3 regions of the Pseudoduganella sp. LjRoot289 genome follow, and region 1 is predicted to be linked to each of the others. Evidence: predicted binding sites of a transcription regulator. Region 1 holds the regulator's gene; each other region holds the start of a gene.
What was found. Region 1 encodes HrcA, which represses chaperone genes, less so after heat shock. Its sites were predicted from a motif close to TTAGCACTCNNNNNNNNNGAGTGCTAA; they were not measured.

Region 2: the regulator HrcA is predicted to act here: its motif matches at 5,333-5,359, upstream of groES (co-chaperone GroES).
Region 3: the regulator HrcA is predicted to act here: its motif matches at 6,222-6,248, upstream of rpoH (RNA polymerase sigma factor RpoH).

Annotation. Positions count from the first base shown of each region.
Region 1 covers NZ_CAXUPN020000001.1:5,137,644-5,145,237, reverse strand. Annotated here, with positions in the region: gene rsmA (16S rRNA (adenine(1518)-N(6)/adenine(1519)-N(6))-dimethyltransferase RsmA) at 1-739, shown strand, start outside; gene ACSQ8Y_RS22120 (hypothetical protein) at 962-1,573, opposite strand; gene ACSQ8Y_RS22115 (hypothetical protein) at 1,587-2,171, opposite strand; gene ACSQ8Y_RS22110 (metallophosphoesterase) at 2,303-3,877, opposite strand; gene ACSQ8Y_RS22105 (HAD family hydrolase) at 3,971-4,690, shown strand; gene hrcA (heat-inducible transcriptional repressor HrcA) at 4,755-5,771, shown strand; gene fur (ferric iron uptake transcriptional regulator) at 5,809-6,237, opposite strand; gene ACSQ8Y_RS22090 (outer membrane protein assembly factor BamE) at 6,317-6,976, shown strand; gene dapB (4-hydroxy-tetrahydrodipicolinate reductase) at 6,988-7,594, shown strand, end outside.
Region 2 covers NZ_CAXUPN020000001.1:8,707-16,300, forward strand. Annotated here, with positions in the region: gene ACSQ8Y_RS00035 (hypothetical protein) at 1-517, opposite strand, end outside; gene ACSQ8Y_RS00040 (PadR family transcriptional regulator) at 650-1,177, shown strand; gene ACSQ8Y_RS00045 (MFS transporter) at 1,188-2,435, shown strand; gene ACSQ8Y_RS00050 (hypothetical protein) at 2,563-3,087, opposite strand; gene groL (chaperonin GroEL) at 3,298-4,944, opposite strand; gene groES (co-chaperone GroES) at 4,963-5,253, opposite strand; gene ACSQ8Y_RS00065 (ATP-binding protein) at 5,417-6,940, opposite strand; gene ACSQ8Y_RS00070 (response regulator transcription factor) at 6,937-7,594, opposite strand, start outside.
Region 3 covers NZ_CAXUPN020000001.1:4,520,504-4,528,097, reverse strand. Annotated here, with positions in the region: gene lepB (signal peptidase I) at 1-259, opposite strand, end outside; gene ACSQ8Y_RS19305 (ArsR/SmtB family transcription factor) at 320-1,012, opposite strand; gene ACSQ8Y_RS19300 (cytochrome P450) at 1,089-2,309, shown strand; gene ACSQ8Y_RS19295 (antibiotic biosynthesis monooxygenase family protein) at 2,306-2,650, shown strand; gene ggt (gamma-glutamyltransferase) at 2,783-4,537, opposite strand; gene ACSQ8Y_RS19285 (hypothetical protein) at 4,581-5,024, opposite strand; gene rpoH (RNA polymerase sigma factor RpoH) at 5,207-6,100, opposite strand; gene ftsX (permease-like cell division protein FtsX) at 6,444-7,358, opposite strand; gene ACSQ8Y_RS19270 (cell division ATP-binding protein FtsE) at 7,355-7,594, opposite strand, start outside.

The sequences.
Region 1 (7,594 bases):
CCTGCACGACAACAACGTGCTGTCCAACATCACCGAGTCCATCAACCCGCGCGACGGCGACACCATGGTCGAAATCGGGCCCGGCCTGGCCGCGATGACGGACCAGTTGCTGCGCTCGCTCAAGCACATGCACGTGGTCGAGCTGGACCGCGACCTGGTGGCGCGGCTGGAAAAGAAATACGACCCGTCGCGCCTGACCATCCACTCCGGCGACGCGCTGAAATACGACTTCGGCAGCATTCCCGTGCCCGAAGGCAAGAAGCTTCGCGTGGTGGGCAACCTGCCGTACAACATCTCCAGCCCGCTGCTGTTCCACCTGGCCGACTTTGCGCCGCTGGTGCAGGACCAGCACTTCATGCTGCAAAAGGAAGTGGTCGAGCGCATGGTGGCCGAGCCGGGCAGCAAGACCTACGGCCGCCTGTCGGTGATGCTGCAATGGCGCTACCACATGGACCTGCTGTTCGTGGTGCCGCCCGAAGCGTTCGACCCGCCGCCGAAGGTCGAGTCCGCCATTGTGCGCATGATCCCGGTCGAAAACCCATTGAAGTGCGACCGTGAAACGCTGGAAGCGGTGGTGCAGAAAGCGTTCTCCCAGCGCCGCAAGGTCATCCGCAACTGCCTGTCAGGCATGTTTACCGAAGAGCAGATCGTCGCGGCCGGCATCCTGCCGACCGCGCGTCCCGAGACCGTCGGCCTGGAAGCCTACGTCGCCCTCGCCAACCTGCTCAAGCCGGTCTAAGCCACCCAAAACGCAAAAAGGGGCCAGGGTTAATTAATTTGTAATCACAAATTAATTAACCCTGGCCCCTTTTTGGACAAAAAAAAAGCCCGCTCAGGGAGCGGGCTGAAATCCAATTCTTTGGGAAGAAATGGAGGAGACAGGTGCATTATGCTGCGCCGCGGAATATATCGCCAATTTATTTTGGCGATACCAGTTATTCTCCTCCTGAATGACTCTTCCTTAAGGCGCCGAGCAGGTGACGTTGATGTCGGTGCGCGGCGCATTGCTCATCACGCCGCTCGGATTCGCCACCACGCACTTCAGCGCGCCTGCCGGCTCGACTTGCGCCACGGTCACGCCGTACGCCTGGCCGTCCGCCACTTCGGCCGCGAAGGCGTAGCTGGTGCTGTCCTTGTTCAGGGTGACCGAGCCGCCCAGGCTGCCGTTGATCAGCGTGACCACGGTGTCGCCGGTGATGCCGCTGACCGTGCCGCCGATCTTGTAGGTGTTCTGGCTGCAGATCACGCTGGCCGTGATGGTCTGCGTGTGGCCGGCCGAGCCGCTGCCGTTGGCCACTGTGCAATTCATGTGGTTGGGCGGCGTCTGCACGCTGATCTCGTAGGCGGTGCCGTAGGAAATGCTGTTGTTGAACTTGAACGAGGTGGAGCCGACCGCGACCGGCAGCGTGTCGCTGCCGTTTTTCAGCACCAGGCCGCTATTGGCCAATGGCTGGGAAACGCCCTGGGAATTGACGAAGACACCGCCCACGTCGAACGAGGCCTTGCCGCCGCAGGCGCTCAGCGCCAGCAACAGGGCCGCTGCGGCGGCAGTGCGTACAGGAATAGCTTTCATTATTTCTCCAGGCTTATTTGCAGGATACGGCGATGTCTTCTTTGGCGCCCACCGGCATGATGCCGGACGCATTGGCGGTCAGGATGCAGGTCTGGCCGGCAGGCTGGGACAGCACGGTCACGCCGAACAGCGCGCCGTTCGGCACCTGGGACACGAAGGTGAATTTCGTGGCGCCGGCCAGCGGTGCGGCCGTGTTCGAGCCGTTCGCCAGCACCAGGCCGTTGCTGGTCAGGCCGGTGATGGTGCCGCCCAGCGGGTACGGATCGGTGATGCAGTTGATGACCGTGGTGCTGTAGGTGTAATAGTTGATCTTGTTCTTGTTATTGCTCGCGGTGCACTGCTGGCCGTTCGGGCTCTTTTCGACCTTGACCTCGAATTCGGTGTCCGGCGCCAGCAGGTCCGGGAAGGAGAAGCTGCTCACCGGCGTCGTGAGTTCCAGCCGCTTGCCGCCGTTGGTCAGGACCAGGGCTGTGCGCGTGCCGTTCATGCCATTGATGGTGCCGCTTACCGGCAGGCTGCCGCCGCCGCTGCCGCCACAAGCGGCCAGCGCGCTGGCGATCAGCAGGGCTGCGCCGCAACGCGAGGTCAAACTATTCATAAAACTCTCCAGATACTAGGGGGTCGGGTTGGCCGGGCCTTGCGGCTGCGGTAGGCGCAATCGGCGCCTATTTTAGTGCATTCAGAAGCGGCAACTTGTAACAGCTTGTGACTTCGGCATGGCGAAACGGGCTATTGTACTTGCGTCACGCTGCAGACGGAACGCCGGCCGCTGATCTGGCAGCGGTTTTTTACCGCGCCGTGCCGGTCGTGCACGGTCACCGTCCACTCGCCGGGCGCGCCGCGCTCCATGGCCATGAAGCCGAAACCGCCGATCCAGTTGCTGAATTGCTCGGGCACCGCGCCCGGCGCCGGGGTGATGCCGGCCGGCAGCGTGGCCGGCAGCGGCGCCATGTCCTCGGCGGTGCCGGAGAAGCCGGCCACGAACTGGGTCGGGTGCGGGCTGGAGAAACTCAGCTGCTGCCACAGGTGGACGTGGCCGGACAGCATGGCTTGCACCCCGGGCGGCAGCAGCAGCGGGTTGAGCGAGCCGAAGCTCTGCTGCAGGCCGGTGTCGCCGAGGTGCCAGTCCAGCTTGCCGTCCTTCAGCTCGGCCCCCACGCCCAGGACGGGATGGTGGGTGATGCCGATGTTCCAGGCGGCGCGCTGCGACAGGGCCTCGAGCCCGCGGTAAGTGGCGCGGTATTCCTCGTAGCCGGGCACGCCCGGTTTCAATCCCTTCCAGGTGGTGGAGGCGGTGTCGGCCACCAGCAGCTGGGTGTCGCCGCCCAGGGGCACGGCGTAGGGATCGCTGTAGTTGCCGTCGCGGTCGCGGGCCGGGTCGATGCAGTCGCGCCCGGTGCGCAGCGGGCGCGGATCGAGCAGGCGCCACCAGCCTTGGCCGGCGCGCTCGCAGCTTTCGTGGTTGCCGCGCGCCACCACCCATGGCGCGGCGTTCAGCAGGGCGGCGGCCGGGCGGAAGAAGTCCTCGCGCCAGGCGTCCCAGCCGTAGCCCCAGGGGCTGCCGGCGCAGCCGGCGCTGCCATCGGGGCAAGGTACTTCGCGGTAATGATAGTCGCCCACGTGCACCACCAGGTCGGGCTTCCAGGCTGCCGCCGCCGCGGCCACGGCGGCGAAGGGATAGGCTTGCGGGTCGTTGCAGTCCTGGTATTCATTGCTGCTCTTTTTCAGGCGGCAGCCGGTGTCGCCGATGACGACGATGCGCTGCGGCAAGGCGCGCGGCAATGGCAGGGCGCGGCCCAATACGCTGGCGCTGGCGGCGCCGGCCGGCAACCCGGCCTCGCAGGTGCGCAGCGGGAAGGCGGACGGCTTGGCGTCGCCCTTGGCGGGATTGTGCCGCAGCGCCAGTGTGGCGGGCGCCGCGCGCAGCGCCATGGGGCGGCTGGCGCCGTCCACCGTGATGGCCGGGCAAGCCGGCGCGTCCAGCACAACGCGCGCCACGGCGGCGCCGTTTTCGCCCAGCAGGACATAAGCAGCCGCGTCGAAGGCGGCAAACCCGGCCGGCACGGATGGGGCGGACGGTGGCGGCTGGGTCCGGGAGGCTGGCGGGGTTTGCTGCGCCGGTGCCGGTTGCGGGACCGGCGAGACCGGCGGGACCGGTGGGGCGGGCGCCTGGCTGGCGCAGCCCGCCAGTACTAACAGCGGCAGCAACGCGATCACGTTGAAGGAAGTCGGACGGGCGGCCTGCTTGCGGATCGGGGTGGTCAGCGGCAGCAGGGCGGCAGGCGGGCGGTGCGGGATAGGCAAGTGCGGCTCCGGGTGGACAATCCGCTAATTTAACATGCACGCGCGGTCGCCGCCGAGCTTCGCGGCCCGGCGTACCCATGCGACAATAGTGCGATGAACCCCAGCACGCCCCCCCAAGCCATCCTGTTCGACCTCGACGATACCTTGTGGCCGATCGCCCCCGTGATCGCCCAGGCCGAGGTGACCCTGCACGCCTGGCTGGCCGAGCACGCCCCGCGCGTGGCGCAGCAATTTTCCATCGACGAACTGCGCGCGCGCCGCATGGCCTTGCTGCAGGCGCAGCCGGATTACCAGTGGGACATGGCCAGGCTGCGCCGCGCCGGCCTGCAGGCCGCGTTCGCCGAGCTGGGCGAGGACGAGCGGCACCTCGACGAGGCCATGCGGCACTTCGCCGCCGCCCGCAACGCCGTCACGCTGTACGACGACGTGCTGCCCGGCCTGCTCAAGCTGAAGGAGCGCCTGGTGCTGGGCACCATCACCAACGGCAACGCCGACCTTGAAGTTGTCGGCATGGCCCACCATTTTCAGGTGTCGCTGGCGGCCGCCCATTTCGGCAGCGCCAAGCCGGAACCGGCCATCTTCCTGGCGGCCTGCGCGGCGCTGGGCGTGGCGCCGCACGCGGCGGTGTATGTCGGCGACGACCTGAGGCTGGACGTGGAGGGTGCGCAGCGCGCCGGCCTGCGCGCGGTATGGATGAACCGCGGCGGCGCCGCAGCCCGGCAGGCGGCCGCGGCGGCCGGCATCGTCCCGGACGCCATCTGTAGCAGCTTCGACGAACTTCTGGCCTGGCTGGAGACCCAGCTGGCAGATTGATGCACAGCGCAGCGGCGACTGCGTGCATAATAAGACCGTAAACATTTGTGTTTGGCAGAAACTAATGCAACTCGATATCCGTGCCCAAACCCTGCTCAAGGCGCTCGTTGAGCGCTACATCGCCGACGGCCAGCCGGTGGGCTCGCGCGCGCTGTCCAAGATTTCGGGGCTGGAGCTGTCCCCCGCCACCATCCGCAACATCATGGCCGACCTGGAGGAGATGGGCTACGTGTCCAGCCCGCACACCTCGGCCGGCCGCATCCCCACGCCGCGCGGCTACCGCATCTTCGTCGACACGCTGCTGACGGTGCAGCACATCGACGAAAGCTCGGTCGAGTCGCGCATGCGCCTGCCGAGCCAGCAGCCGCAAAAGCTGATCGCCAACGCGGCGCAGATGCTGTCCTCCCTGTCCCAGTTCGCCGGCGTGGTGATGGCGCCGCGCCGCGAGTCTGTGTTCCAGCAGATTGAATTCCTGCGCCTGTCGGAAAAGCGCATCCTGCTGGTCATCGTCAGTCCGTCGGGCGACGTGCAGAACCGCATGCTGCTGACCGACGTCGACTACACGCCGGCCCAGCTGGTCCAGTCGGCCAACTACATCAACCAGAATTACAGCGGCCTGGCGCTGGAGGAAGTGCGCGGGCGCATGCAGGGCGAGTTGCGCCAGTTGCAGAACGACATGGGCCGGTTGATGCAGGCGGCGGTCGAGGCGGGCAGCGAGGCGATGGCCGACAGCGCCGACGACATGGTCATCTCCGGCGAGCGCAACCTGCTGTCGGTGAGCGACTTGTCGTCCAACATGAGCTCGCTGCGCCAGATGTTCGACATGTTCGAGCAGAAGACCGGGCTGATGCAGTTGCTGGATGTGTCCAGCAAAGCGTCGGGCGTGCAGATCTACATCGGCGGCGAATCGAACCTGGTGCCGATGGACGACATGAGCGTGGTGACGGCGCCGTACGAGGCCAACGGCAAGATTGTCGGCACCCTGGGCGTGATCGGGCCGACGCGCATGGCCTACGAGCGGGTGATACCCATCGTGGACATCACCGCCAAGCTGCTGTCGAATGCACTGAGCAACCACTGAACCGGCGGGTTACGGCGTGCCGCCTAACCCGCCAGCCTCAGGGCTTGTGCGGGCAGGCGGTCTTGACGCAATTGCCGTAGATGGCCAGCGCATGCTCGGCGATCTTGAAGCCGCGCGCTTCGGCGATATTGTGCTGGCGCTGCTCGATTTCCTCGTCGAAGAACTCTTCCACGCGGCCGCAGTCCAGGCACACCAGGTGGTCGTGGTGCGAACCGGCGTTCAGTTCGAAGATGGCCTTGCCGGTCTCAAAGTGGTTGCGGTTCAGCAGGCCGGCTTGCTCGAACTGGGTCAGCACGCGGTAAACCGTTGCCAAGCCTACATCCATATTGTCCGCCAGCAGGATCTTGTAGACATCCTCCGCAGTCAGGTGGCGCACCGGGCTATTCTGGAAAATGTCGAGGATCTTCAGGCGCGGCAGAGTCGCTTTCAGGCCGCTTGCCTTCAGGTCTGTTGGGTTGTTGCTCATGTTTCTTACTCGTGTGTGGGACAATGTGCTTTATCATATAGTGTTTTGGCACTTCCGCTCAATCGATTTGAGGTCATTTATGCGCGTCACCAAGGCTACACCGCAGTCCATATTGCACAGTTTGAAGCGCCGCACGCCCCTGGTGGCGGGCGCGGTTTCCCTCGCGCTGGCCATGTCCGGCTGCGCTTCACTCAGCACGTTGGGCGAGAAAAAAGCCGACCTGAAAGCGGAAGACACCGCAGTCGTGGCCGGCAAGGGCGCGCAGGTCCGCTCCATTTCGCAGTTGCAGAAGTTCATGTGGTTCTTCTCGCCTTACCGTCCGGACATCCAGCAGGGCAACTTCATTTCGCAGGAAATGCTGCAGCAGCTGAAGCCGGGCATGACGCGCGACCAGGTCCGTTTCATCCTCGGCACCCCCTTGCTGATGGACATCTTCCACGCCGACCGCTGGGACTACCCGTTCCGTCTGGCGCGCGGCAATGGCGAGACCATCTCGAGCACCGTGGTGGTGTTCTTCAAGGAAGGCAAGGTCGACCGCTTCGAGGGCGGCAACCTGCCGACGGAGCAGGAATACATCGCGCTGATCGCCGGCCCGGCCAAGAACGCCAAGCAGGCGCTGAAGGAGCAGGACAAGCAGAAAGTCCTGCCCGGTACGCAGAACCCGCTGCCGGCCGGTACCGACAAGCCGGCACCGTCCGCCGTCGACATCGACATCAAGCCTAAAACCGAATCGAAGTAAGAAGGACCATCATGACTGAACTGAACATCGCAATCGCAGGCGCCGGCGGCCGCATGGGCCGCATGCTGGTGGAAGCCGTGCAGAACGCGCCCGACGCGCGCCTGGCCGGCGCGCTGGACGTGCCGGGTGCGCCCGGCCTGGGCCAGGACGCCGCCGCCTTCCTCGGCAAGCCGGCCGGCGTGGCCATCGAATCGGATCTGGCCAAGGGCCTGGCCGGTGCCCAGGTGCTGATCGACTTCACCCGCCCCGAAGGCACGCTGGAGCACGTGGCCTATTGCGCCGAGCACGGCATCAAACTGGTCATCGGCACCACCGGCTTCGACGAGGCCGGCAAGGCCGCCATCGCCGAGGCCGCCAAGAAGACCGCCATCGTGTTCGCGCCTAATATGAGCGTGGGCGTGAACGTCACGCTCAAGCTGCTGCAGATGGCCGCCAAGAACCTGAACGTGGGCTACGACATCGAGATCGTCGAAGCGCACCACCGCCACAAGGTGGACGCGCCGTCCGGCACCGCGCTGAAAATGGGCGAAGTGATCGCCGACGCGCTGGGCCGCGACCTGAAGGAATGCGCCGTCTACGCGCGCGAAGGCGTGACCGGTCCGCGCGACCCGTCCTCGA
Region 2 (7,594 bases), 5.1 Mb from region 1:
GGCCGGGCGGCGGCGTGCGCGCGCCGGGTGCGGCGGCCGCGTTGCGCAGCGCCGGCTTGGCCGTTTCCACCAGCGCCTTGGCACTATCGGCCACCGCGTCCGGTGCGCCCTCGAACACGGCGAACTTGCCGGTCTGGTTGATGTAGCGCACGGTGCCGTCCGCGTAGGCGGCAAGCACATCGAGGCCCTCGTCGAGCGGCACTTCCACGATCACACCCAGCAATTCGCGCGACGGCACGGCATGCCCGTTCTCGCGCAGCCAGTTGTAGGCCAGGATGCGCACGCGGCTCTCCTCGTCATGGTCCTCGGCGATGGTGCGCACCACGGCGGCGTCGGCCTGCTCGCCGAACAGCGCGGTTTCCGTTCCCTGCGGCTTGTACAGCGTCGATTCGTCGCAGAACAGCAGGTTGTAGATCAGGTTGAGCTCATCCTGCTTGTACGGCGCGCTGGGAACAGCGGGGCCAGCCGGCGGCGCCGGGTCTTTGATGCCTAAGAGGGCGAGTATTTTCTTGAACATGGGGCTGAACGACGGGACAGAGTTTGCATGATACGGCAATGCGCAGAACAGGGTGGTACAAAAAACATCTTGAATTCTCGAAAAAACAAGTTAAGATATATCTTACTTCGATATATCTTATGGAGATGTGCCATGTTTCACTTTTTCAAAAACCACCATCGTTTCCACCAGCACATGCACGGCCACGGCCACCACCGGGGCGGCGGCGGACGCGGACCCAAGATGTTCGATTCCGGTGCCATGCGCTACGTGGTGCTGCAGCTGATCTCCGAAAAACCGCGCCACGGCTATGAAATCATCAAGGAGCTGGAGCAGCGCACCGGGGGCGCCTACACGCCCAGCCCGGGCGCGATCTACCCTTTGATGGCCATGCTGTACGACATGGGCCATGTTTCGATCAGCCATGACGGCGCCAAGAAGCTGCATACCGTCACGCCGGAAGGGCAGGCTTTCCTCGACGAGAACCGCCAGATGGTGGACGCCGTGATGGCGCGCCTGAACGAGCCGGCCGAGGCGGGCGGCGACCTGCGCTCGCTGATGCATGAACTGAAGGAAGCGGTGATCCGGCGCGCGCGCGAAGGCGCGCCAAGCGATCTGCGGCTGGATCAGATTCGCGCTATCCTGCGCAAAGCCGCCGCCGACATCAACCTGCTGGATTGAAGGAGAGCCTATGACTTCTGTTCCCCCCTTGGCTGCGAAGCGCGAGCGGCTGATCCTGTGGCTGCTGGCGCTGACCCAGTTCACCGTCATCATGGACTTCATGGTGATGATGCCGCTGGCGCCGCAGCTGATGCAAGCGTTCTCCATCACGCCCGCCGCCGTGTCGGGCGCGGTGTCGGCTTACGCCTGGTGCGCCGGCCTGTCCGGCCTGCTGGCCATGACCTATATCGACCGCTTCGACCGCAAGCGCCTGCTGCTGGCGATGTTCTTCCTGTTCAGCCTGTCGAACCTGGCGTGCGCGCTGGCACCCAATTTCCACGTGCTGGTGCTGTCGCGGGCTTTCGCCGGCCTGACCGGCGGCGTGCTCGGCGCGATCGGCATGGCCATCATCAGCGACCTGATACCGGCCAACCGGCGCGGCGCGGCCACCGGCATCGTCATGACCTCGTTCAGCCTGGCCGCGATCGCGGGCGTGCCGGGCGGCGTGATGATGGCGGCCCACTTTGGCTGGCAGTCGGCCTTCTATCTGCTGGTCGGGTTCTCATTGGTCATCTGGCTGCTGGCATTGCGCGTGCTGCCGTCGATGACGGCGCACATCCAGGCCGCGCCGGTGCCGGTGGCTGCCGTGCTGCCAGAGCTGCTCGCCATCTTCCGTGTGCCTGCGCATCTGAAAGCCTTCCTGCTGACGGGGCTGACCATGCTCGCGAGCATGATGGTAATCCCGTTCATCTCGCCGGTGCTGGTGGGTAACCACGGCGTGCAGCCGGCCGAGATCACGTGGATCTACCTGGGCGGCGGGCTGACCACACTGTTTACCGCGCGCGTGATAGGCGGCTGGTCGGACAGGGCGGGCAAGCAGCGCGTGTACCGCATCATGGCCGCGATTTCGATATTGCCGCTGCTGCTGATCACGCACTTGCCGCAGATGCCGCTGTACGGGATCATCCTGATTTTCCCCTTCTTCATGGTGGCGATCTCTGGGCGCGGCATACCGCTGCAGGCCTTGATGACGACTGTGCCCGAGCCATCGCGCCGGGGCGCCTTCCTGAGCGCGAATTCCGCGATGCAGCAGATCGGCACGGGGCTGGGCGCCTTGCTGGGCGGGCTAGGTCTGAGCACGGACGCAGCCGGGCATATCGCCGGCTACGGCAACAACGGCCTGTTCGCCGCCGGCATCACCCTGTTTACGATCTGGTGGGTAGGCCGCGTGCAGAGCGCACCGGCCATGGTGCAGAGCGTGGAGCGAACGGCTGCATAGATGGGGCATGGACCGCGTCGGCCGACCGTCCCGCCTGCGCTGCAGTCCACCGATGCGGAATGACAAGGCTGTGTCATTCCGCATCGGCGGACCGCTGCGAAAGCGGGAATCCATGCTGAGCCTGCCCTTACTCCCCCGGCCCATTCCTCAATAACGGCCGCTTCTCCTTGCGCCACTGCTCCAGCGGCAGCAACTGGTTATCCTCGTCGTCATCGACCAGGATTTCCCCATCAGACTGCGCGACCAGGAAGCTCTCCCAGCGCCGCGCCGAGTCGCTGCTGTTCTCCACGAAGCTGAGCTGGTAATACTGCTTGCCGTTCACGGCGCGCAGCTGCGCGTCGTATTCGATCAGCGCGCCATGCGCCTTGCCCTGGGATTCCTTCTCGATCTTGGTCGACCATGCCTTCAGTTCCGGCAGCGCCATCAGCGCCGCCACCGCCTGCTCGCGGCTCAGCGCAGCGCCCTGTTTGGCGGCTGGCGCAATACCATCCTTCAGCGCCACGCTGCCCGCGCTGGCGACGGTCGCCACCCTGGCCGGCTGTTGCTCCTGCTTCACCGAATACAGGTAATAGGCGCCCAGGCCAGCCGCCAGCAGTCCAGCCAGCGTTCCGGCGACTGCGGCGGTTTTAGAAGAAGAGGAGCGCGAAGACATGAGGATGCAGCCTTGTCATAGAAGAGAAAAGTTGCGGCCATACTAAACCAAGCGCCGGCCCTCAGCAACTTGTGGTTTTGAAACTCGGATGGATGGCGGTGAGGCAGGCGATCAGGGGCCTTAACGCGAGAAGGTAATAAAAAAGCCCGCAAGGCGCGAACCTTGCGGGCTTTTCAGCGTTGAACCGGAACGGTTCGGCGCGACCGGCTGTTACATCATGCCGTCCATGCCGCCCATGCCGCCCATACCACCCATGCCGCCCATGCCGCCGGCTGGCTTGTCTTCGGTGATTTCAGCAACCATGCAGTCGGTGGTCAGCATCAGGCTGGCGATCGACGCTGCGTTTTGCAGGGCCGAACGGGTTACCTTGGCTGGATCCAGAACGCCCATTTCGACCATGTCGCCGTAGGTGCCGTTGGCTGCGTTGTAGCCGTAGTTGCCCGAACCGGCCAACACTGCTGCAACGACGACCGATGCTTCTTCGCCGGCGTTTTGCACGATCATGCGCAGCGGCTCTTCCATCGCGCGCAGAACGATCTTGATGCCAGCTTCCTGGTCAGGATTGTCGCCTTTGACGGTCAGCTGCGAACGGGCGCGCAGCAGGGCTACGCCGCCGCCTGGCACAATGCCTTCTTCCACGGCTGCGCGGGTTGCGTGCAGCGCGTCTTCCACGCGGGCTTTCTTTTCTTTCATTTCAACTTCGGTGGCTGCACCGACTTTGATCACGGCAACGCCGCCAGCCAGCTTGGCTACGCGCTCTTGCAGTTTTTCACGGTCGTAGTCCGAGGTCGCTTCTTCGATCTGCACGCGGATCTGCTTGACGCGCGCTTCGATGTTCGAACCGTCGCCGGCACCGTCGATGACGATGGTGTTTTCCTTGCCGACTTCGATACGCTTGGCTTGGCCCAGTTCGGCCAGGGTGATCTTTTCCAGGGTCAGGCCGATTTCTTCAGCAACAACCTGGCCGCCGGTCAGGACAGCGATGTCTTCCAGCATGGCTTTGCGGCGGTCGCCGAAGCCTGGGGCTTTCACTGCGCAGGTTTTCAGGATGCCGCGGATGTTGTTCACAACCAGGGTCGCCAGCGCTTCGCCTTCGATGTCTTCCGCGATGATCAGCAGTGGACGGCCAGCTTTTGCAACTTGTTCCAGTACCGGCAGCAGGTCACGGATGTTGGAGATTTTCTTGTCGCACAGCAGCACGAATGGATTGTCCAGGATGGCAACTTGCTTTTCCTGGTTGTTGATGAAGTATGGCGACAGGTAGCCGCGGTCGAACTGCATACCTTCAACGATGTCCAGCTCGTCGTTCAGCGACTTGCCGTCTTCCACGGTGATGACGCCTTCTTTGCCGACTTTTTCCATCGCTTCAGCGATGCGCTCGCCGATCGAGTAGTCCGAGTTCGCCGAGATCGCGCCAACCTGGGCGATTTCTTTGGTGGTGGTGCATGGACGGGCCAGGATGGCGATCTGCTCGACGGTGGCAGCGACTGCCTTGTCGATGCCGCGCTTCAGGTCCATCGGGTTCATGCCGGCGGCAACGAACTTCATGCCTTCGCGGACGATGGCCTGGGCCAGCACGGTCGCGGTGGTGGTACCGTCGCCGGCGTTGTCGCTGGTCTTGGAAGCAACTTCCTTGACCATCTGCGCGCCCATGTTCATCAGCTTGTCTTTCAGTTCGATCTCTTTAGCGACCGACACGCCGTCCTTGGTGACGGTTGGGGCGCCGAAGGAGCGCTCCAGCACCACGTTGCGGCCTTTCGGGCCCAGGGTGACTTTGACTGCGTTGGCGAGGATGTTCACGCCTTCAACCATCTTGGCGCGCGCTGCGTCGCCGAATACTACGTCTTTAGCTGCCATGTTCGAATTCTCCTGAAATTATTTGTTAACAACGGCCATGATGTCTTCTTCGCGCATCACCAGCAGCTCGTCGCCGTCGACTTTGACAGCTTGGCCGGAGTATTTGCCGAACAGGACGCGGTCGCCGACTTTGACTTCCAGTGGACGTACTTTGCCGTCTTCCAGCACTTTGCCATTGCCAACAGCCAGGACTTCGCCCTGGTCTGGTTTTTCGGCGGCTGCGTCAGGGATGATCAGGCCGGATGCGGTTTTGGTTTCCTGGTCGAGACGTTTGACGATGACGCGATCGTGCAAAGGGCGAAGGTTCATACAAAACTCCTTTATCAATGGTTGTCGTGCTGATGAGGTCCGGTAAGCTTGTTGCCTCAGCGAAACCTCAGAATTCTTGTTAGCACTCTCGGCTAACGAGTGCCAATTATAGGGACGGTTATGCCCTATTTCAAGACAGGCATGAACTTATTTGGATAAAAGGCTAAGAAACGGCGGGCAGGGTGAGGCGAAACCGCACTTGTCCGGGGCCGCCGTCGGCCAGGTGCAGGGCGCCGCCGTGGGCTTGCACGATGTCGCGCGCCAGCGCCAGACCAAGGCCTACGCCCGGGACGCGGCGGTTGTGGGCGTGGTCGGCGCGGTAGAAACGGTCGAACAGGCGGTCCCAGTGTTCGGACGGGATGCCGTCCGAGGCGTTGCTGATGTCGATTTGCCAGTTTCCGTCGCCGGCGCGCGCCGCCAGGGCGATCCAGCCGCCGGGAATGCCGTATTTGATGGCATTGCTGACAAGGTTGTGCAGCACTTGGCGCAGCAGGTCGGCGTCGCCGCGCACAGGGATGCCGGACGGGAGTTGCAGCCGGACCGGGCGGCTGTCGTCCATCAGTTCGATGTCCTCGGCCAGTCCGTCCAGCATGGGGCGCAGGTCCACCGGGCACAGGGGGATGGCCAGCTGGCCGGCGTCGGCGCGCGCGAGCAGCAGCAGTTTTTTGACGATGCTGTCCAGGCGGCGCACCTCGTCAAGCATATTGGCCAGGCCTTGCTCCAGCGCCGGATCGCCCTCGGCGCGGGCAAAGCTGCGTTCCAGTTCGCCTTGCAGGATGGTCAGCGGGGTTTTCAGCTCGTGGGCGGCGTCGCCGGAAAAGCGGGCCGCTTGCATGAAGCTGCGTTCGAGGCGGTCCAGCATGGCGTTGAAGACGATGACCAGCTGGGCGAATTCGCGGTCTTCCTCTGCGGCCGAGACGCGCTGGCCGAGGTCGGCCGCGTTGACGCGCACGATGACGCCGGTCAGGTGTTCGATGGGGCGCATGGCGCGGCCGGCCAGGTACCAGGAGAGCAGGCCGATCAGCGCGACCAGTCCCACCACGGCGGCGCCGAAGCGGCCCAGGCTGGCGCGCACCTGGGCGTTGGACAGGCTGCGGTTGACGCCCACCCACACCGTCAGCGGGCCGTTGCCGGTGCTGCCGATGCGCCAGCTTTGTCCGGCACCGTCCACCGTCTGGAGCGTGGCGGCGGCCAGGGCCGCCTGCGGCGTTGCCGGCTGGCCGGAAGGGGCGGGGGCCGACAGGGGCGAGGCGCCAGTCGTGTGCAAGGCGTGCGCCGCCGGTGCGGGCTGCGCCGCCTGCGCGGGCTGCGTCGCCTTCACCAGCTCGCGCGGCCAGTTGCTGCTGCGGTACAGTTCGCTGCCGTCGGCGTGCACCACGCGCAGGATGGCGTAACCCTCGGTGGTGCCGGCCGGTGCGAAACCGCTGAAATTGGCGTTGAGCTGGGCGTCCACCGCCGACCACGGCGCTTGCGGCGCGGTTTGCAGCATCGGCCCGGACAGCTGGGCCGACAGCATGCGGTCGATGATGGCGGCGCGGCGCGAGACGATGGTGACGCTGGCGGCTATATACAAGGCGGTGATGGCGGCCAGCGCGGTGAGCGTGGAAACGAGCGCCACGCGCAGCCGGAAGGAGCGGAGGCGGGGCAGGCGCGGCAACGCCCTGCGCGCGCCTGCGGCTTGCTTCACGCCGCGCCGTCCGGCTTGCGCAGGCGGTAGCCGACGCCGCGCACCGCTTCGATCGCGGCGCACTCCGGCAGTTCCAGCTTCTTGCGCAGGCGCTGGATGCACACGTCCACCATATTGGTTTGCGGTTCGAAGTCGTAGCCCCACACGTGCTCCAGGATCTGGGTGCGGGTGTAGACCCGGCCGGGCGAGCGCATCAGGTATTCGAGCAGGTTGAATTCGCGGCTGGTCAGCTCGACGGCGCGGCCTTCGACCTCGGCCACGCGGGTGATGCGGTCCAGCTTGACGGGCCCCAGCAGCAGCACGTTTTGCCGCTCGCCGCTGACACGCCGCAGCAGGGCGTGGATGCGCGCGATCAGTTCCTCCACATAGAAGGGCTTGGCCAGGTAGTCGTCGGCGCCCAGGTTCAAGCCCATCAGGCGGTCGTCCAGTTCGTTGCGCGCGGTCAGCAGGATGACGGGCGTGTTGCTGCCCTCGCGCCGCATCGCCTTCAGGATGGCCAGGCCGTCGCGGCCGGGCACCATTACGTCCAGCAGCACCACGTCGTACTCGCGCGACAGCGCGTAGTCGTAGCCCAGGTTGCCTTCTTCGCAATGGTCGACCAGGAAGCCGTGCTCGCGCAGGCCCGCGCAGACAAAGCTGGCGATACGTTGTTCA
Region 3 (7,594 bases), 620 kb from region 1:
GACGGGTCCTGTCCAGCGGCGAGGAGAAGGTGACGATGTCGCCGCGTTTGGGTTCGCCCAGGTGCGCCACCACCACGTCGGTCAGCGGCACTTTCAGGTCGAAAGCGAGGCGGTTGACGAATACCACGTCGCCTTCGAGCAGGTTGGGGTGCATCGACGCGGAAGGGATGGGGTTCCAGTCCGCCACGGCGGTACGGAACAGGCCAAACAGCATAAGGAAGGCGATGAAGCCTTTGTTGGCGCGTAACCAGGGTTTCATTATTGTTCTCCGCTGAGTGTGGTGGTGGATAAGTGGTGAAGACATCATCCGGTGCGATTCTTAAACCTCGCTTAGTCCGAAGGCGGCCAGCATCCGGCGCTGTCCTGTCGGCGGCACGGCCAGCGCGCGGCTGTCCAGGTCCTGCTCCACCCAGCCGCGTTTCAGCGCCAGTTGCAGCAGCGCCGCGCCGAGCGCGCCGCCGATGTGGGGCTTGCGTTCGCTCCAGTCCAGGCAAGGGCAGGCGAAGCGCCGGCGCAGCTTGCGCAGCGCCTTGGTATCGACGCCGAGCCGGTCGAAACCCTGTTCGCCGGCCGGCGTCAATTCGTATTCCCTGCCATCGTCCTCGTGCTCCGCCAGCCAGCCTTGCGCCGCCATGTGGTCGTGCAGGCGCACGGCAACCGAGCCGGCCATGTGGTCGTAGCAGGTGCGGGCATGGCGCAGCCGGTCCGGCGTGCTGGGTTTGAACTGCGGGCGTGGCAGGCCGGCCACCACCAGCAGGGCCTCCAGTGCGGCGGCGACGTCGGCGCCGGCCAGCTGGTAGTAGCGGTGCTTGCCTTGTGCCAGCAATTGCACCAGTTGTTCATCCTTCAGCCGCGCCAGGTGGGCGCTGGCGGTGGACGGGCTGACCTCGGCCACCACCGACAGCTCGGTGCTGGTCCGGGCGTGGCCGTCCAGCAGGCAGCACAGCATGCGCGCGCGGGCCGGTTCGGCGATCGCGCCGGCAATGCGGGCGAGGTGGGTGTCTGCATTCATGGTTCGGTCTCGGACGAATTGTGTTGGACTGTTTTTCAGCATACTGCACCCCATCGACATATGCAAAGGAGACGACATGGATGCCATCGCCGCGGTAACGCACCCGGATCCGTACCCGTATTACGCCGTCCTGGCCGCGCAGCGGGGGCTGGTTTATGACCAGCGCCTGAAGCTGTGGATTGCCGCCAGTGCGGCTGCGGTGAGCGCGGTGCTGGCGCATCCGGATTGCCGCGTGCGGCCCATGGCCGAGCCGGTGCCCACCGCCATCGCAGGCGGCAGCGCGGGGCAGGTGTTCGGCGCACTGGTGCGGATGAACGACGGCGAGCGCCACGCGGCGCCCAGGCTGGCGCTGCAGCGTGCGCTGGCGGGACTGGATCCGGGCGTGGTGCATGCACGGGCGAGCGAACTGGCAGCCGCGCTGGGACGCAGGCGTGGCAGCGGCATCACGCACGGCTTCGCCTATGCCGAACGCGGCGAGGCGGGCGCGGGAGCCGGAACCGGCGCGGCACTGCCGGTGGATGAGTTGCGCCAGCCATCTGCATTGTCGGCGTGGATGTTCGCAGTGCCGGTGCAAACCGTGGCCAGCCTGCTCGGCTTCCCGGACGCGCAATTGCCCCAGGTCGCCGCATGGATGGGCGACTTTGTGGCTTGCCTGTCGCCGCTTGCCAGCGAAGAGCGGGTCGGCCGCGCGCACGGTGCGGCGCTGGCGCTGCTGGAACGATTCAAGACGATGCTGCGCGGAGTATCGGCATCCGATGCGCAGGCGGGTAGCCTGTTGGCCGGTGTGCTGGCGGAAGCCGATGCCGCAGGCTGGAACAACTCACACGCCATCCTCGCCAATCTGGTTGGCATGCTGTCGCAGACATACGAGGCCACGGCCGGGCTGATCGGCAACACGGTCGTCGCGCTGATGCGTGAGCCGGCGCAAGCTTGCCTGCCCGCCGCAGCCTTGGTGCAAGGCGTGATGCGGGACGACCCGCCTATCCAGAACACACGCCGCTACACGGCACAAGCCATCGACATCGACGGAGTGAAGATCGAGGCGGGGCAGGCGATACTGGTGCTGCTTGCTGCGGCACGCTGCGGCCCGTCCGCGCACGGGAAGAGCCAGGATGCACCGCTCGGCTTTGGCCATGGGATGCACGCTTGTCCCGGCCAGGCACTGGCGCAAACCATTGCCGCCGCCGCGATTGAGGTGTTGCTGCGGAACGGCGCGCCCGCAGCGCTGGCCTGGTGCTACCGGCCGTCCGTGAACGCGCGCATCCCCGAATTCATCGCAGAACAGGAGAGCGCATGATAGCCGTGATTTTTGAAGTGTGGCCCAAGGCCGAACTGAAGCAGGAATACCTCGACATTGCCGCCAGTCTGAGACCCTTGCTGGAGCAGGTGGACGGCTTCATTTCCATCGAGCGTTTCGCAAGCCTGAGCCAGCCGGGCAAGCTGCTGTCGTTGTCCTTCTTCCGTGACGAGGACGCGATCGCGCAATGGCGGCAACTGGAAGCGCACCGCGCAGCGCAGTCAGCCGGCCGCGCCGCCATCTTCGAAGACTATCGCCTGCGCATTGCCGGCGTCGTTCGCGACTACGGCTTGCAAGAGCGCGCCCAAGCCCCCGCCGACAGCCGCCACCGCCACAAATAACTCATCGCAATGCACGAATGCAGGCCTGACCCCACTCTTGGGGTCAGGCCTGCATTCGTGCAGTTTGCATGCAGCGGGTGTCAGGGCTGAGGCTGAAAAATACAGTTTTGCAGGCCTGACCCCAGGTTTGATCTAGTGGGCTTTTTTCTGGACCAGCGCGCTGCCGGTGCCGTGGCGTTTGCCTTCGCTGACTGCCGTCACCGTGCCGTCGGCGTTGAACAGCAGGGCGTTGGCGGCGCCTATTTCTCGTGGCGTGCCGCCCCAGCGCTGGCCGTAGCTTTCGAGGGACTGGGCGGCGCCCGTGGCGGCGTAGCCGGGTTCGATGTCGGTGGCCGCGCCGTTGCGCTCGGACAGGCGCGGCGCGTCCACCGCCTGGTCCATCGTCATGCCGAGGTCGACGTGGTTGACGATGGTCTGCAGCACCGTGGTGATGATGGTGGCGCCGCCCGGGCTGCCGATCGAGAAGGCAGGCTTGCCGCCTTTGAACGCCAGCGTCGGCGACATGCTGCTGCGCGGCCGCTTGCCCGCTTCCGGCACATTGGGATGCGGGCCGCTGAAATCGAAGTCGGTCATCTCGTTGTTCAGCAGGAAGCCATAGCCGGGCACCGTGATGCCGCTGCCGCCCCAGCTTTCGATGGTGAAGGTGTAGGAAACGATGTTGCCTTCCTTGTCGGACACGGTCAGGTGCGTGGTGTGCGCGCCTTCGGCCAGCAGTTTGGCGGCGGCAGGGCGCAGCGGCACGCTCTGGTCGTCCTGGAAGGGATAGGGGTCGCCCGCCGCCGCGTGCGAGGCCGCGCGCTGCGGGTTGATCTGCTCGCGCCGCCGCGCGGCGTAGTCCTTGCTCAGCAGGCCTTGCACCGGCGCTTCCAGATACTCGGGGTCGGCCAGGTAGGCGTTGCGGTCGGCGAAGGCGATGCGGCTCGCTTCCAGGTAGAGGTGCTCGACCTTGTCGCGCGGCATGGCCTTCAGGTCGTAGCCTTCCAGGATATTGAGCGCCTCGGCCACCGCCACGCCGCCGCTGCTGGGCAGGGGCATGCCGTAGAGCTCGTAGCCGCGGTAGGTCGAGCGCAGCGGCTGGCGGATGCGCGCCTCGTAGTTGGCCAGGTCGGCCATCGTCATGGCGCCGGCGCGCACCTTGGCGCCCGGATGGTTGACCGCATCGACCATGGCGCGTGCGATCTTGCCTTCGTAGAAAACCTTGATGCCGCCCGCGCCCAGTTCGCGGTAAGCCTTGGCCAGGTCCGGATTGCGCAGCAGGCTGCCTTCCGGCAGCGCCTTGCCGTCCTTCAGATAGAGCTTGGCCGTGGCGGGAAACAGCTGGAACTTGCGCTCGTTGGAGGCGACCAGGCGCGAAAAATTCGCGTTCACCTTGAAACCGTCCGCCGCTACCTTGATCGCCGGCTGCAGTACTTGCCTGAGCGACATCGAGCCGTAGCGGTCCAGCGCCTCATGCCAGCCGCGCACCGTGCCCGGCACGCCGACCGACATGCCGCTCGCCAGCACCTCGTCGAAGTTGAGCTCCTTGCCGTCCTGCTGGAACACGGATGGCTTGAAATTGGCCGGCGCCATCTCGCGGTGGTCGATGGTGATGACGCGCTTGTCCTTGGCCAGGTAGATCATCATGAAGCCGCCGCCGCCGATGCCGCAGCTGAACGGATCGGTCACGCCCAGCGTCGCCGCCGCGGCAACCGCCGCGTCGACCGCGTTGCCGCCCTGGTTCAGGATGGCGAGCGCCGACTGGGACGCCTGTTCGCTGATGGTGGCGACCGCGCCGCCGGTGCCGGTCGCTACCGGGCTTTTGGCCCAGGCGCCCGGCGCGCATGCGGCGCTAATGACGATGGTGGAGACAAGCAGGGAAGGGAGGGCGCGGCGGGGAGACGAGGTCATGGGCTCTCTATCGGGTGGCATGGCCAGTCGCGGCCAGTGGTGGCTAGGAAATATCCACCCGCAAGCTTACCCGATAAGTTGGCGCCGGAGCATTTAACGCAGGCGGCTCGGCCGGTTCCACGCCGGCGAGGGTGAAGCGCAAACCCTGCTGGGTGATGGTATTGGCTGCGCCCGGCATTTTTTCGGACAGCACGAAGCTGCTGCTGTTGCCGTTGTTCGTGAGTACGAAGCTGTAGCTGATATAGCCTTCCCACACGCACACCGCGCCGGTCTTGCAGCGGCTGTCGTTGACGCGCTCCAGTTTCAGGCTGGCGGTCGGCGTCAGCGCGACGCTCTGGCCGGCCGACAAGGTGTAGGTGGCGCTGGTGCGCTGCGGGCTTGCCGGAGCCGGCTGTTCGCCGCTGCCGCTCTGGCCGGCGACGCTGCACGCGGCCACTATGCCGAAACCGGCGAAGGTGGTGAGCAGGGTGATAATTTTGGGCTGCATAGATTCTCCTGGCTGGCCGGTGAGGCCTGACGGATGAAAATATTAGCTAAAATACATCGCACGTGGCGCACGCGTGAAAACGTGAAAAGGGGCCAGGGTCAAATATTAAAGAACGCGCGTTCATTAATATTTGACCCTGGCCCCTTTTTCCCTTTTTCGTACGTCTCGTACGCGGGTGAACCTTACACGTAGGCGGCGAGTGCGCCTTTCATTTTCTTCAGGGCGGCCGATTCGATCTGGCGGATGCGCTCGGCGGAGACGCCGAATTCGTCGGCCAGCGTGTGCAGCGTGGCGCCGGAGCCGTCGTCGTTGGCCAGCCAGCGCGCTTCGACGATGCGGCGCGAACGCGCATCGAGCTTGCCCAAGGCCGTTTCCAGGCCTTCGGAATGCAGCCGCGTCACTTGCTCGGCTTCCAGCACCCGGGTCGGCTCGCTCTGCTCGGACGACAGGTAGGCGATGGGGGCGAACTTGTCGTCCTCGTCGTCGGTCGGCGATTCGAGCGCGATGTCGCGGCCGCTCAAGCGCGTTTCCATTTCAATCACTTCTTCGCGCTTGACGTCGAGCAGCTTGGCCAGGTTGTCGATCTGGGCCGGCGACATCGCGTCCAGGCCGGTCTTGTGGCTGCGCAGGTTGAAGAACAGCTTGCGCTGGGCCTTGGTGGTGGCCACTTTGACCAGGCGCCAGTTCTTCAGGATGTATTCGTGGATCTCGGCCTTGATCCAGTGCATGGCATAGGACACCAGGCGCACACCCTGGTCGGCGTCGAAACGCTTGACCGCCTTCATCAGGCCGATATTGCCTTCCTGGATCAGGTCGGCGTGCGGCAGGCCGTAGCCCAGATAGCCGCGCGCGATCGACACCACCAGGCGCAGGTGCGACAGCACCAGCTCCTGCGCGGCGCCCAGGTCGTTGTTTTCCTTGAGACTGCGGCCCAGGCGCTTTTCTTCGTCGGGCGTGAGCATAGGCAGGCGGTTGACCGCCGAAATGTAGGCGTCCAGATTGCCCAGGTTGCCAGTGAATCCCAATCCCAGGGCATTTTTACTGGCTGGTACCAATGCGGCAGGTGCGGTCATCATCGTCATTTTAATTCCTCGCTCGAAAACGGAGTGTTTCGGATCAATGCATCTTGCGTGACACTTCTTAAACCACGCTTAATATTTCCGTAAGGCATGGGCGGAAGTGGCTGTTGGCCATATATTAGCACTCTCATTGGGAGAGTGCCAATCGCCAGTCGCAATGACCCTGATAGCGATAATGCTATGGGCCGATTCTAGTCGATGGTTTTTTGCAAAGGCGCTTAAACCGCACGAACTTTGCGGTGCATCAACGCGGTCAGCATAGCCGAGGGGGAGGGGCGGAACTGTGCGTGAACGCACGCAGCGGCGGGATCGGCGGGCCGTGCAGGCCCGCCGCCCTGGCTTAATTGAGGCGTGCCAGGTGACGCTGCACGGACAGCAGGGCGCCGGCCAGGCCGAGCGCGGCGGAGACGGCCAGCAGGCCGGCCATTTGCAGCGGTTCCATGGGCGCCAGCTGGAATTCGGAGGCGTACAGGCGGGCGAATTCGGCGATGGCCGTGTTGAGCGGGCGCAGCGCCAGCGCGACCGCGCCCAGCGCGACGCCGCCGGCGCACAGGCCGAGCAGGGCCCCCGTGTAGTAAAACGGGCGGTGGATGAAGGTGTCGGTGGCGCCGATCAGCTTGGACACCAGGATTTCCTCGCGCTGCGTCAATACCTGCAGGCGGATGGTGTTGAATACCACGGCCACCACCACCGTGCCCAGGGTCGCGGCCAGCAGCAGCAGGGCCAGCTTGAGCACGCCGATCAGCGCGGCCAGGCGCTTGACCCAAGCCGAATCGATCTGCACCGTGTCCACGCCGGGCAGGCTGCGCATGCGTTCGGCCAGCTGGTCGACGTCGACACCGGCGGCGGCGCTGCGGAAGGCGTCGAGCTTGACGATGTAGCTGTCCGGCAGCGGGTTCTCGCCCAGGGTGGCCAGCACGTCGGACAGGCCGCTCTTGCCTTTCAGGTTGTCCAGCGCCTTTTCGCGCGGCACGAAGATGATCTTGGCGTCCTTCATCATCTCGCGCAGCGGCGTGGCCAGCCCGGCGGCTTGTTCGCGCGCCACGTCCTGCTTCATGAACAGGCTGATCTCGGGATCGACCGACAGCTGCTCGGACAGGGGCCGCACATTGTCGAGCAGGGTCAGGCCCATGAAGGGCAGGGCCAGGGCGATGGCCACCACCAGGATGTTGAACAGGAAGCTGCCCGGCGCCTTGCGCAGGTGCACCAGCGCCGCGCCCAGCGCGAAGCCGTGTTGACGCAACCAGTTGCTCATGCCGCCACCTCCGGTTCCGGCGCGGCGCTGTTGCTGAGCAGCTGGCCTTGCTTCAAATGGATCACGCGCGCGGCGCCTTCGAGCACCAGCTCGTCGTGCGTGGAGATCAGACAGGTCACGCCCACCGAGTGGAAGGCGCGCAGCGCGTCCAGCACCCGTTCGGCGCTGGCGCGGTCCAGGTTGGCGGTCGGCTCGTCGGCCAGGATGATCTGCGGCCGGTTGACGATGGCGCGCGC